DNA from 2 places in the Faecalicatena fissicatena genome. Region 1 is predicted to be linked to the other one. Evidence: a T-box and tRNA genes for the amino acid it is inferred to sense, from the RefSeq annotation. Region 1 holds a T-box; the other holds one or more tRNA genes.

Region 1 (6,436 bases):
ACATTGATTGGATATTGCTCCAATATACTCAATTCGTAATCCTGCATATTACCGTCCCCTGCACTCTTCCAATATCATGTTCTGTTTAATGTATGACAGCGGAGACGGTAATATGCCTGTTCCTCTTTTACTTCTTTTTCTCTTTCGCCAGAGCCAGCAGCCTCTCCTTCCCGTTGAGCTCCGGCTCCCGGATCACTTCCTCCAGGAGCCCCTGAAGGATCTCCCCCAGCTCCTTTCCCGGCCGGAAGCCGGCCTCTATGAGATCCCTGCCGTTGACCGCCAGGTCCTTCAGCGTGACGCAGTCGCGGCGTTCAAGAGCCTCCCTGTAGAGTCTCTCCACCCCCTCTATGTCCGCCAGCTTCTCCTCCCGGCGGTACGGGCTCTGGGCCAGCACGTCCGCCCGGCGCACCTCCAGGTACAGGGGGAAAAGATCCAGGCCGATCCGGTTCATAGCCCTCCTCACGTATTTCCCCTGGACCGGCATCCGGTAATCATGGTACTTCACAAGGGTCGCCACGTTTTTCAGCGTCTCATTGTCAAACTTCAGGCGGCGCATGACCTCCCTCGTGATCTCCTCGCTGCGCAGGGCGTGCTTTTTAAAGTGGGCAGTCCCCTCTTCATCCACAGTCTTCAGATCCGGCTTTCCCATGTCGTGAAACAGCATGGTGAGCCGCAGCACCTTGTCCGGCCGCACGTTCAGAAGAGCGTGGAGAGTGTGCTCACCTACCGTGTACATGTGGTGAGGCGTCTCCTGGGTGGTGGCCATGATCCTGTCGAACTCCGGCAGGAACCAGGCGGTAATCCCCAGCTCCCAGGCGGTTCGGAGCATATCCGGCCTGCCGGACAGGAGGATCTTCAGAAGCTCCGTCTGGATCCGCTCCGCGCTGATCTTCTGCAGCGTGGGGGCCAGCGCGCGCATCCCCTCCCGTGTCTCCTCCTCCAGTTCAAAGCCCAGCTGGGCCGCAAAGCGAACGCCCCGCAGGATCCGCAGGGCGTCCTCCCGGAATCGCTCTCTTGCATTGCCCACACAGCGGATCACGCCCCGCTCCAGATCCTCCAGGCCGCCAAAGATGTCCACCAGCCCCTCCTCGTCGCTGTAGGCCATGGCGTTGATGGTGAAGTCCCGGCGCAGCAGATCCTCCCGCAGATTTCTCGTAAAGGTCACCTCCGTGGGGTGGCGGCTGTCCTCGTAGGCTCCGTCGATCCGGTAGGTGGTCACCTCAAAGCCCTCCCCCTCCAGGAGCACGGTCACGGTCCCGTGCTGGATCCCGGTGTCAAAGGTCCTGGAAAACAGCTCCTTTGTCTGCTCCGGCAGAGCGGAGGTGGTGATGTCCCAGTCCCCGGGCTCCCTCCCCAGGATGGAGTCCCGGACGCACCCGCCCACGGCCCAGGCCTCAAAGCCCGCGCCCCGCAGCGTGCGGATGATCTCTTTTACCTTGTCCGGCATGGAAATGTATATCTTTCTGGCGCCATTCATATCTATCAGTCCTTTACCCTCTGTTATCATGTCTCTATCATAGCCCATTTCCCGTTTTAGGCGCAAGACAAGGGGCGGAAGTTTTTGTCCTTCCGCCCCTGTATCCTGTCTTTTCTGTATGGTTTCTCCCGCTTTTTCCGGGCTCTGCCCGGGAAAGCAAAAGGCGGGGATTAGTAGGATTTGCCCCAGTATGCCATGTGCTTGGCCGGCTTGCCGCACCAGATACACTTGTCGGAGATGAACTCCTCGTCCTCGATAAGGCATCTTGTGGCAGCGCCGCCTGTGGCGTACTTCACTTCGCCCTCGCACTCCGGATCTCCGCACCAGCAGGCCTTTACAAAGCCTCTGTTGGCCTTGAACTTCTCCACCATCTCATCCATGGTTGTGGCTGTGTCGATGTGGTTGTTCAGGAACTTCTCGGCCTTCTTGTACATATCCTGCTGGATGGTCTCCAGGATCTCACGCAGCTTTCCTGCGATCTCGTCGAGAGACACAACGATCTTCTCTCTTGTATCCCTGCGGACTACCACTACCTGGTTCTTCTCGATATCCTTCGGTCCGATCTCGATACGTGTGGGGATACCCAGCATCTCCTGCTCGGAGAACTTCCAGCCTGTGCTCTTGTCGGAGTCGTCGATCTTTACCCTGTATCCGGCTTTCTTCAACTCATCCAGCAGTGAGAAGGCGCGGTCCAGCACTCCCTCCTTGTGCTGTGCGATGGGGATGATGCGGCACTCTACAGGAGCCACGTGAGGCGGCAGAACCAGTCCGCTGTCATCGCCGTGAACCATAATGATGGCGCCGATACTTCTTGTGGACCATCCCCAGGATGTCTCGTACACGCTCTGGAGCTGGTTGTTCTTATCCAGGTACTTGATGCCGAAGGCGTCCGGGAAGCCGCTTCCGAAGAAATGGCTGGTGGCTGACTGGAGCGCCTTTCCGTCGTGCATCAGAGCCTCGATTGTGTAGGTGTCCTGAGCGCCGGCGAACTTCTCATGCTCTGCCTTTCTTCCGGACACGAAGGGGATCGCCAGCGTCTCTCTGTAGCAGTCCTCATATACGTGGAACATCTGGATGGTGCGGGCCTCTGCCTCCTCGTATGTGGCGTGGATCGTGTGTCCCTCCTGCCACAGGAACTCTCTTGAGCGAAGGAAGGGCCTTGTTGTCTTCTCCCAGCGAAGCACGGAGTTCCACTGGTTCCACACCTTGGGAAGGTCTCTGTAGGATTTGACAGTCTTTGCCCAGAGGTCGCAGAACAGTGTCTCAGACGTAGGACGGATGCAGAGGCGCTCCTGCAGTCTCTCCATGCCTCCGTGTGTCACCCAGGCTACCTCAGGCGCAAATCCCTCGATGTGATCTGCCTCCTTCTCCAGAAGACTCTCCGGAATGAGCATGGGCAGGCATACATTCTCCACACCTGTCTCCTTGAAACGTCTGTCCAGATCCGCCTGGATCAGCTCCCAGATGGCGTAGCCGTTGGGAAGGTAGTTCAGACATCCCTTTACGCTTGAGTAGTCGCACAGCTCAGCCTCCCGAACCACATCTGTGTACCACTGCGCAAAGTTCTCATCGCGGGAAGTGATATTTTTTACCAGTTTCTTTTCATTTGCCATGACTTTTTTCTCCTTTTTTTCTCGATTTTTCTGCGGAGGACTTCTGATCCTGGGAAATAAAAAATCGCCGGACCTCTCGTCTCCCCGAAAAAGGGACCGAAAAGTTCGGCGGTACCACCCTAATTAACTGCAGCCCTTCTGCAGTTCTCTCTGGCTGTCATTAACGCTGACATGACGCTGTATTTTCATACAGAGGCTCCAAGGTAGGTTCATGATACCCGTATACAGGGAACTCTCAGCCGCAGGATCCCTTCTCTGTGTGCACCGGTCTTACCATTACTATTCCTCTTCACTGCCAGTCCTGCCTTCCGCAGCCATCACTGCCGGCAGGTATGCTTTTGTCTGAATATATCAGTTAAACAGAATTTTAGCGAATACAGTTTTATTTGTCAAGGGGTGAATTTTCCGCCGGCCCATCTGCCTTGAGCCCCTGCGGCCGAAATGCTATAATAACTCCAAATTGTTTTATTACAAAAGGAAGGAGGGACTGAAAATGTCTCAGACCCACACCATACACCCACACCCGGGCCAGAGCCCCCAAAGCTCCTGGAGTATCCTCTACGAGGACGGGGACATCCTGGTCTGCGCCAAGCCCCACGGCCTGCCCGTCCAGAGCCGCCGGGCGGGCTCGCCGGACCTGGAGAGCCTGCTGAAGACCCATCTGGTCCGCCAGGGACAGAAGCCCTACCTGGCTGTCATCCACCGGCTGGACCAGCCTGTCTCCGGCCTTCTTGTCTTCGGGAAGACGAAAAAAAGCACCTCCTCGCTGAATGCCCAGCTCACAGGCGGTTCCTTCGGGAAGCATTACCGGGCGCTTGTGGACCGCTGTCCGCCCGCCCCCTCCGGCACGCTCCAGGACTATCTTGTAAAGGACGGGCGCTCCAACACCTCCCGGGTCTGCTCTCCGGACACCCCCGGCGCAAAAAAGGCAGTCCTTGAGTACCGCACCGTCTCAGGGGAGTCCTCCTTTTTTCCGAACGCCAAAGAGGGGCAGACAGAGCTGGAGATCCACCTCCTGACCGGCCGCCACCATCAGATCCGGGTGCAGCTTGCCCACCTGGGATGTCCCCTGGCAGGGGACACCAAGTACAACCCGTCAGCCCTCTCCCCGGGCTCCTGGCAGGTGCTGAAGCTGTGCGCCTTCCGGCTGGAATTTCTCCACCCGGTCACCGGAAAGAAAATGCAGTTCTGCCTGGAGCGGGACGTGTAAGCCCCTCTTACCCGTCGATGGGCTCCTGCTCCAGGGCCGCGAAAAAGAGCTCGTAGGCGTCGTTCTGCCCGTCCAGGAGAGGAGAATTCTCTCCGCCGCCGTTGGTGCTCCTCTTAATCTCGGCGTAGAATTCCTCCCCCGCGTTCACCAGCTCCATCTCGTATATCTCATATCCCAGCTCCCGGCACTTCCGGCAGAAGGCCCCCAGGGGATCGTCCTCCTCCCTGGTGGCCAGCAGAGCCTCCTTGAGCTCCGGGTCCTGATGGGCCCTGTGCTGCAGCTCCTCCAGCATTTCCATAGTCGTTGCCATATCTATCTCTCCTTTCTGTCTCCCTCATCAGTCCTGTATCCGCACAGGCATTTCCAAATCCGTCCTCCAGAAAGCTGGAGGACCGCACGATAATAGGGCTCTGCCCGAAATACTCCAGTATGGAGCGGAACTTCTCCCGGATATTCGGGGGAAATTCGCCTGCCAGCAGGGCCTCTCTGAGCTCCTTCGCCCGGCTGAAATAGCCCTCCTGGGTCCTCTGGGCAATCCGCAGCTCCCAGCAGCTGTTGGACACAATATAGGTGTAAAACACATCCGACCCAATGTAGAAAGAGTCATGGGGCTCCAGGTACGCCCCTCACCCGGGCAGCTCCTTCCGGACAATCTTGCGGGCCAGCAGCATCCCGCAGGCCTTGCCCCCTATGGAGCCGCTCCCCGCCATCCTGGTCGCGGAGAGGCTGTCGAAGACATAGAAAGCCTCCCTTCCATTTTCTGTGATACAGTTATAGATGTCAACCGTAAAAGCCTCAAAACCTTTATCCGGGTCAAACTCCCGGATCTTAAGTCCCGGCCGGGGTGCCAGCAGGGGCTCATGCCCGGCGAACTTCATATAGACAGTAGTCCGGCCGTCGGCGATGGCCCGCTCCGCAAAGGGCTCCGCAAAATACCGGAACTGGTCCAAGCTCTTTACCCTCCACACAACATTGTCCCCAAGCCGAAAGTTGTCCAGAAGCCGGTCTACGTCCGGAAAACCGCTTAAAATCCTGTCAAACGCACTCATATTCTGTCCCTGCCTTCCCGCATCTGGCTATCTCCATCTTTTCATCTGCCATTCCACCTGCTGCCCTATGGCTGCCCCGGCCGCCTACGCCGGGGCGTCTCCCTTGGGCTGCCAAAAAGGCGCCGGGAAATCCCTCTCCGGATTTCCGCAGCGCCTTTGCTGTCCGCTGGTCACTCACACCAGCCTTAGTTTTCTTTTACTTCCAATCTATGGATCAGGCCATCTCCGGCTCGGCTTCCGCCTCCTGGCTCAGCGCCTCCTCGTACTTCTCCAGGATAATGCTCTGGATCCGCTCTCTTGTGGCGGAATTGATGGGATGGGCGATATCCCTGTACTCTCCGTCCAGCGCTTTCTTGCTCGGCATCGCGATGAAAAGCCCTTTCTCTCCTTCAATGACTTTAATGTCATGCACAACAAATTCTTCATCCATTGTGATGGACACCACTGCCTTTAATTTCCCTTCCTTCGCAACTTTCCGCACGCGTACATCTGTGATCTGCATGTCTTCTAGCCCCTTTCTTGTCAGTCACTGCATCTTTTTCCTTTTCTCTTACAGTGCATATCTCTCATTTTTTTCGACTACTATCTTTACGCCGTTCTCGCCTACGTGGCGCGTATTGGCCCGGATCGTGTCCCGGCTCTCCACGATACAGTTCTCAATATAGGTGTTATCGCCCAGATACACGTCATTGAGAATGATCGAGTTCTTGATCACGCAGTTATTCCCCACAAAGGTCTTCTTGAACAGCACGGAGTTCTCCACTGTGCCGTTGATAATGGACCCGCTGGCCACAAGGCTGTTCTTTACAACAGCCCCCGGATTGTATTTTGCCGGTGGCAGGTCGCTGACCTTGGAATAAATGCCCGGATATTCCTTGAAGAAGTAATTTCTCACTTCCGGCTTCAGGAAATCCATGTTGGTCTTATAATACGCGTCAACTGTAGCAATATTGCTCCAGTAGTCTTTGATCTTATAGCCGTATATCTTCTTCAGATTTTTGTATCTGATGAGGATATCCGTCACGAAGTCATGCCTCTCCTCCTCGGCGCAGTGCTCAATCAGGTCGATGAGCTGGCGCCTTCTTAT
Region 2 (6,436 bases), on a different contig from region 1:
ATCCCAGTCAAGCTCCACTTCGATAGTCAGGCTTGTCCCGATATTCAGCACCGCCATGCTGGGACAGTGGGGCGCATAGTACATGTGGAATTTCTGGGCTACAGTCAGCGGATACACTTTGTGACCTTTTCTTGTTCTCATCATTTCATTATTCCTCCGATAAATACATCCAGGGCTTCCTCGTACGCCTTGGTATCTTTATAGTAGCTCTCTCCGTGGCCCGCGCCCTTGACGATCAGCTTTGTCTTGGGCGACGCGCAGTTTTTGTAGATCTCCTCGCACATCCAGCAGGGCACGAAAATGTCGTCTTCGCCGTGTATGAAGAGGAAGGGCACCTTCGCCTTTCTCACTTCCCTGGCCGCATTGCAGTCATCCAGGCCGTAGCCCGCGTTTTTTCGATTCACCCTATCCGCGATCTGGATCATGGGAAATGCCGGCAGGTGGTACATGCTGTGGAGCACATGGGTAAACACGTCCTTGGCGGATGTGAAAGCGCAGTCGGACACAATCCCCTTCACCTGCTCCGGGAGCTCCATGCCGCCCATCATGCAGACAGTGGCGCCTCCCATGGAATTGCCGTGGAGCAGGATCTGGGCGTCATCGCCGATCTTTTCGATCATCCATTTGACCCACTCCAGTCCATCCAGCCGGTCCATAGTGCCAAAGCCGATGTAGGTGCCCTCGCTGTCGCCGTGAGCCCTCTCATCGATCAGGAGCATCCGGAAGCCGTGGTTCAGGTAATAATAAGAAAGGCTCCCGTAGTCGTTCAGCCCTCTGCTGGTGTAGCCGTGGAAACAGATGACAGCCTTTGTCCCCCCGTCTCCCGGGAAATATGTACCGTGCAGCTTCAGACCGTCCTTTGACCTGATCCACACATCCTCGTGAGGCTGCCCCATCATCCAGTCATGGCGCTCATGCATAATGGGAAAATGGCTCTCCCAGTCCACACCGGACATCTTCATGGTCCGCTCTACCTTTGCGTTGTACCTCTTCATGGTCCTTCTGTAAAAATAGGCCGTCCCGCCTGCTTCCGCCGCCGCTGCGGCTCCCAGGAGCAGGGCTGCCCCCTTCAGCAATTTACCCATCCTTCTCACCTGCTTTTCTTTTTGCTGTTGATCAAATCCTTCAGTTTTAATGCTTTATCGATATTGCCTTCCACCTTCAGTTTCCCCAGCGTCACCGCAAGAATGGGATCTGTCTTCCCGTCCGCGATCTTGAACAGGGTCTCCGCGGAGCAGGTAAACATGGCGTCCCGGTCAAAATACTCGTAGGGCTCCACAAACAGCTGTCCGTCCTTCACCTCAGCGTAAAAAATCCCTTCCGCCTCTCCGGTGATGTTGAACTGGTATGCCAGATGCTCGTGGATATCGCTGACATCCGCGTCCATCAGCATGCCCTTTACCTTTGAAAACATATCTGCGTAGGTCATAGCATCCTCCTTCTCGACCGTTTTCTGGTTTTTTCGACCAACGGTCATGTCCTTTTCTCTGTTAGATTAACACCTTTTCGGCCGCCGGTCAACTATCGTTCCCCTCAAAATACAGCCGGGTTTTTTCTGTTTTTTGTGCGCTTTTACAGTTGGCCGAAATCCCCGGTCTGTGGTATATTGGACTTGTATTGTATAAGTAGAATGAATTTATATAAGCGGATACAGCGCATACCAGCAGGAAAGACCGCAAGGAAAGGTGACACATATGCCAAATCAGCTGAAGTACAACAGAATTCTGGACGCTCTCCAGGAGCTTTTGGAAAATCGGAACATGCAGACTATCTCTGTCAGCGACATCGCCCAGACCGCGGGCATCGGAAAGGGGAGCATCTACTACTACTTTCCCTCCAAGGACGCTATCCTGGACGCCCTGGTGGAGCGGAATTACGAGAAGCCTCTCCAGACCGCCAAGGACCTGGCAGACAGGACGGAGATCTCCCCATTCACAAGGATGGCCATGATCTTCCAGGCCTGCCGAAGCTCCTCATCCGAGTTCCTCAAGTCTGAGGAGCGGGCGGGCTCCGACACCCAGGAGAAAATCTTCCTCCGCCAGAAGTACGTCAATCACATCATCACAGAGCTGAAGCCCGTCCTGGCGGAGATCATCCGGCAGGGCGTGGAGAGCGGTGATATCCACTTCAGCGATCCCGACGCCCTGGCGGAGATCGTGTTGATCGTCCTGGCGGTCAAGTTCGACAACTCCCTCGTCCCCTCCTCAAAGGAGGACATCGAGCGGACCATCGACGCCCTCATCCTGCTGCTGGAGAAGGGGACGGAAAATCCGGCGGGATCGCTGAATTTTTTGAAGAGCCCGCTGTCATAGGAAAGGAGCTGCCTTATTATGTATTACAAAGAATTCCGGGGAAACAGGATTTCCGCACTGGGTCTGGGAAGTCTGCGGCTCCCCACCGTGTCCGGGAACACCTCCTCCATTGACCGCGCAAAGGCAATGGAGGTGATCGATCAGGCTTTCACTGAAGGGATCAACTTTTTTGACACTGCCTTTACCTACCACAAGACTGACTCCGAGACATTTCTCGGAGAGGCATTGTCCCGCTATCCCCGAGACAGCTACTATCTGTCCTCCAAGTTTTATGTGGGAGCCCGGACTGATCTGGATCATGTCTTTGAGGAACAGCTTGCCCGCTGCCAGACAGAGTATTTTGACTTTTACATGCTGCACAGCGTGCAGGAACAGTTTCTCGACGACTATACGGATCCGGCGCGGGATTATATCGGCTATCTGCTCAGGCAGAAGGAAGCCGGCCGCATCCGCTATCTCGGCTTTTCCTCCCATGCGGCGCCGGAGGGGCTGGAAAAATTTCTTCAGTGGTATCCTGGCTTTGACATGGCTCTGATCCAGCTCAATTACCTGGACTGGACAATGCTGGACGGCAGACGTCAATACGAGATCCTGACTGAACACAACATTCCGGTCTGGGTCATGGAGCCCCTGAAGGGCGGCCGCCTTGTACACTTAAGCCAGGAGGCGGAGGACATCCTGCGGGCCGCCGCCCCGGAGCAGTCAATTCCCTCCTGGTCCTTCCGCTATCTGATGGGGCTGGACAATGTGCAGTGCGTTCTCAGCGGCATGTCCTCTCCCCAGGAGGTTCACGCAAATGCAGAGGTATTCCGGGAGGGCAACACTCTCTCCCCAGCGGAGCACACAGCGCTGGACAGGGCGGTAAATGCTTTCCGGGATTCCTTTGGCGTCCCCTGCTCCTCCTGCCGCTACTGCTGCCCCGTCTGCCCGGCTGATCTGGATATCCCGGCTCTGATCCAGGGCTACAATGAGCTCACTGTCGGCGGGGAGCCGTGGAAGCTGTTCCATCTGACGCAGATCAAAGGCCCCATGGCCTGTCTCCAGTGCGGTGCCTGCGCGAAGAGGTGTCCCCAGAGGATCGACATTCCCGCTGTCATGAAACAGTATGCGGCGCTGCGCTGATCTGAGACCGCCGGAGTGATCTGTCGTTGGCAGAAGCCGAAAAAGGAGAGGCCGAAATTGGTCTCTCCTCTCTCATTTCTATTTTCTTCGCTTGCTTTCCTTGTCTGCTTTTCCGCAAATTCAAGCGATAAGATTGTTCGATCCGGATTAAAACGTTCTTCTATGGTATCACAGTCCCCAGTATACTCTCGTCTTCGACAGAGACATAGGACTCCTCATCCAATTTCAGGCAATATTTAAGTCAACAGATTTGCATCCTCAAAAGAAAGAAAAAAAATTTAAAAAAGTGCTTGCATTTTTGGAAAAGCCTGCTATAATAATATTTGTTCGCTGAACAAAACGAACACAGAAGCTTAGTAATGCGGATTGGTGTAATGGCAGCACAGCAGACTCTGACTCTGTTAGTAGAGGTTCGAGTCCTCTATCCGTAGTTCCTTGGCAGGGGCACCGGAACTTCTGTAAAAGGAAGTTTCGGTCAACATTAACGGAGTGTGGCTCAGCTTGGTAGAGCGCTACGTTCGGGACGTAGAGGTCGCAGGTTCAAATCCTGTCACTCCGATTTTTTCATGCAAAAATATAGGTTTTTCGGGTGTTGGCAAGCCGATATTTAAACAAACGTTCGTGTTACCTGGTGTTACCTCCACGGACGTAAAAATTAAAGGAGGAAATCTTGCACGTATGCTCCTTTCCGAAAAACTTTTTACCGGATAAAATTGAAAAGATGATATGAAGAAAAGGATCACTGCTCTTTCTGAAAGAGGTGATCCTTAATTTTTGTTCTTTGATCTTCCGACCAGATAATCCAGAGAGACTCCATAATAGTCAGCCAGCTTAATGAAGACTTCAATTGGAATATTGATTTTTCCCAATTCATATTTAGAATATGTGGTCTGCTTTATATTCAGATAATCAGCAATTTCCTGCTGTGTCTTATCATTATCTTCACGGAGATTCCGGATATTTTCAAATACCATGTCTTACTTACTTCCCTCAATTTTTCTCCATTATAAAAAAGTCTCGACACGACTATTGCATTTTAGTCTTATTACGACTATATTTGTTTTGAGAGTATCTTTAAGAATTGGCAAAAAGGGGAAAATACATATTAGCCTACATAGAGGATAATAGCGAAAATGGAATGGACAGAAGAACAATATAAACGTTTTGAAAAATTCATACTGGGCGATGATATGGATTTCTATGAAGAATATACAATTCATCTGACGGATGAGGAACAGAAAAAATTCTTCGCAGAAAATCCGGATTTTATGTCTGAATATCCGATCAGCCGAGATAAGATATATCTACTAAAAGACCCTATATACAGAGGTCTGATGCGGAAAATAAAAAAATATGAAAATAACACAAGGGATGAATAAAAGAACCCTGACAGGAAATTTCACTTTATAAGTCTGTCAGGGTGTTCATGATTTTTACGATGTTAAAATACTATCCGACTCCGCCTTTTCCTGCGTATTCGCCGCATTGGTGTTTCTCCGTTTGCTGTCCCGCCGTTTTCAATGACTGAACAGCAATTGGGGTATCGTTTCGGTATCATTTTTTCATTTTCGCCTATCGCCATAAGACTTTTTGACGGCAGTTATCATCAGTTGAGGTTTATCTTATCTACAGTGCAAGACGACGGTTTGGTACGGTTTCGTTATCATTTTGAAATGATTTATCTGGACGGCCTCTTCCTTTCTTTTTTCTGTTACGAAGTAACATCACAAATAGGAGAGCCGACAGTCCTGTCAGGATCTGCCTTTTGTGCTGCGTTTCACTTTTCAGTGGACGCTAATATTCTGCTAAAGAGGCAGATTATCGAGGGTATGGGGAATCGAAATCCCCATCAAGATCACAACCCCAAAAGGGAAGAGCAAATTCATAACATGGATTTCGGTATTACCGGGGTGGATCTTGCTCTTAAAAATATACTCTCCACCTTCTAAGAAAATATTAAACTGTTGACAAATATATTGTCAAAGCTTATTCTATATACAGACAGGAGGTGCGAATATGGAAGAAATAATTCGTATGCAAGACAATCTACTTTTAATTCGACGCACCGTTGGTTGGACAGCCGAAAAATTTGGTGAGAAAATCGGTGTTACTCGTCAGACCATCAACAATATTGAAAGCGGTCGCAACAAGCTGACCAAGACACAGTATATTGCCATGAGAAGCGTTCTTGACGCAGAAATGGCACAGGCACCTGAAGACACCGAAATGCTCAAGGTTTTGTTGGATGTTCTTGTAGATCACCCAGAGAACTATAGCACTGAAAATAGAGAGGAGCTTTTGGCGAAGGCAAACATGATGGCCCCTTCTATTCTTGCAGGAACTACTACCCGCGCTGATGTCTCCAAAGAATGGATGAAAGCCGCTGGTATAATTGTCGGCGGGGCAGCTCTTTTGGGGCCGTTAGGTCTTGGAGCGGGAATTGCTGCCATAAACGCTTGGCTTGTCAAGGCAGTCGCATCAGGCAAAAAGAAGCCGACATTGAAGGAGAAAAAAGATGGGTAATTATATAAAAAAGAAAAAGGAAATGGTATTCCAAAGTGTTGACTCCCTTCAGCAAGTAGTAAATGTTGTAAACGAAGCAGCAGCAGCCCTTAACGACACTAAACGAACCATCAAGGGAAGTGCTATTCCAGAGGTTCTTGCAGGAGCCCTTGGAGCAGGCATTGGTGGTGTGGGGTCTTTTGCCGCCCTTTATAGTTTGGGTGCCGTAGGTCTCTCTGCTGCTGGTATTACTTCTGGCTTAGCAACTGCTGGTACTATCGTGGGCGGTGGTATGGTAGCGGGCATTTTCGTTCTGGCGGCTCCTATTGCCGTGTTAGCATCTGGAGGTGTCGGTGTTGCCTCTCACCTTAAGAACAAACAACTGCGGCAGGAAAAGGAACGTCTGTACAAAGAAGTCCTTGCTCGTCATGAAGCTATCATCCAGGCTTTGAAGGACGAGGCTGATGCAGACAAGGAACGTCTTGATTACCTGCAGAGTC

Evidence for each region. A T-box is a leader RNA that pairs with one kind of tRNA and senses whether it is charged. The one in region 1 lies ahead of proS (proline--tRNA ligase), so its partner is inferred to be a tRNA-Pro.
Region 2: it encodes a tRNA-Pro, which carries the amino acid that the T-box ahead of proS (proline--tRNA ligase) is inferred to sense. The anticodon was not compared.

What each region holds. Positions count from the first base shown of each region.
Region 1 is NZ_JACLYY010000005.1:165,193-171,628, forward strand. It holds gene H7U36_RS06960 (YutH/CotS family kinase-like spore coat protein) at 1-47, opposite strand, end outside; gene H7U36_RS06965 (CCA tRNA nucleotidyltransferase) at 128-1,507, opposite strand; gene proS (proline--tRNA ligase) at 1,648-3,090, opposite strand; T-box leader at 3,179-3,392, opposite strand; gene H7U36_RS06975 (RluA family pseudouridine synthase) at 3,584-4,300, shown strand; gene H7U36_RS06980 (hypothetical protein) at 4,308-4,580, opposite strand; gene H7U36_RS15505 (PEP/pyruvate-binding domain-containing protein) at 4,468-4,917, opposite strand; gene H7U36_RS15170 (hypothetical protein) at 4,927-5,349, opposite strand; gene H7U36_RS06990 (hypothetical protein) at 5,336-5,527, opposite strand; gene spoVG (septation regulator SpoVG) at 5,564-5,851, opposite strand; gene glgD (glucose-1-phosphate adenylyltransferase subunit GlgD) at 5,900-6,436, opposite strand, start outside.
Region 2 is NZ_JACLYY010000002.1:325,123-331,558, forward strand. It holds gene H7U36_RS03650 (condensation domain-containing protein) at 1-141, opposite strand, end outside; gene H7U36_RS03655 (alpha/beta hydrolase) at 141-1,085, opposite strand; gene H7U36_RS03660 (SCP2 sterol-binding domain-containing protein) at 1,091-1,429, opposite strand; gene H7U36_RS03665 (TetR/AcrR family transcriptional regulator) at 1,695-2,312, shown strand; gene H7U36_RS03670 (aldo/keto reductase) at 2,331-3,434, shown strand; tRNA gene H7U36_RS03675 (tRNA-Gln) at 3,795-3,865, shown strand; tRNA gene H7U36_RS03680 (tRNA-Pro) at 3,920-3,993, shown strand; gene H7U36_RS03685 (helix-turn-helix domain-containing protein) at 4,202-4,408, opposite strand; gene H7U36_RS03690 (hypothetical protein) at 4,568-4,813, shown strand; gene H7U36_RS03695 (hypothetical protein) at 4,955-5,383, shown strand; gene H7U36_RS03700 (helix-turn-helix transcriptional regulator) at 5,451-5,957, shown strand; gene H7U36_RS03705 (hypothetical protein) at 5,950-6,436, shown strand, end outside.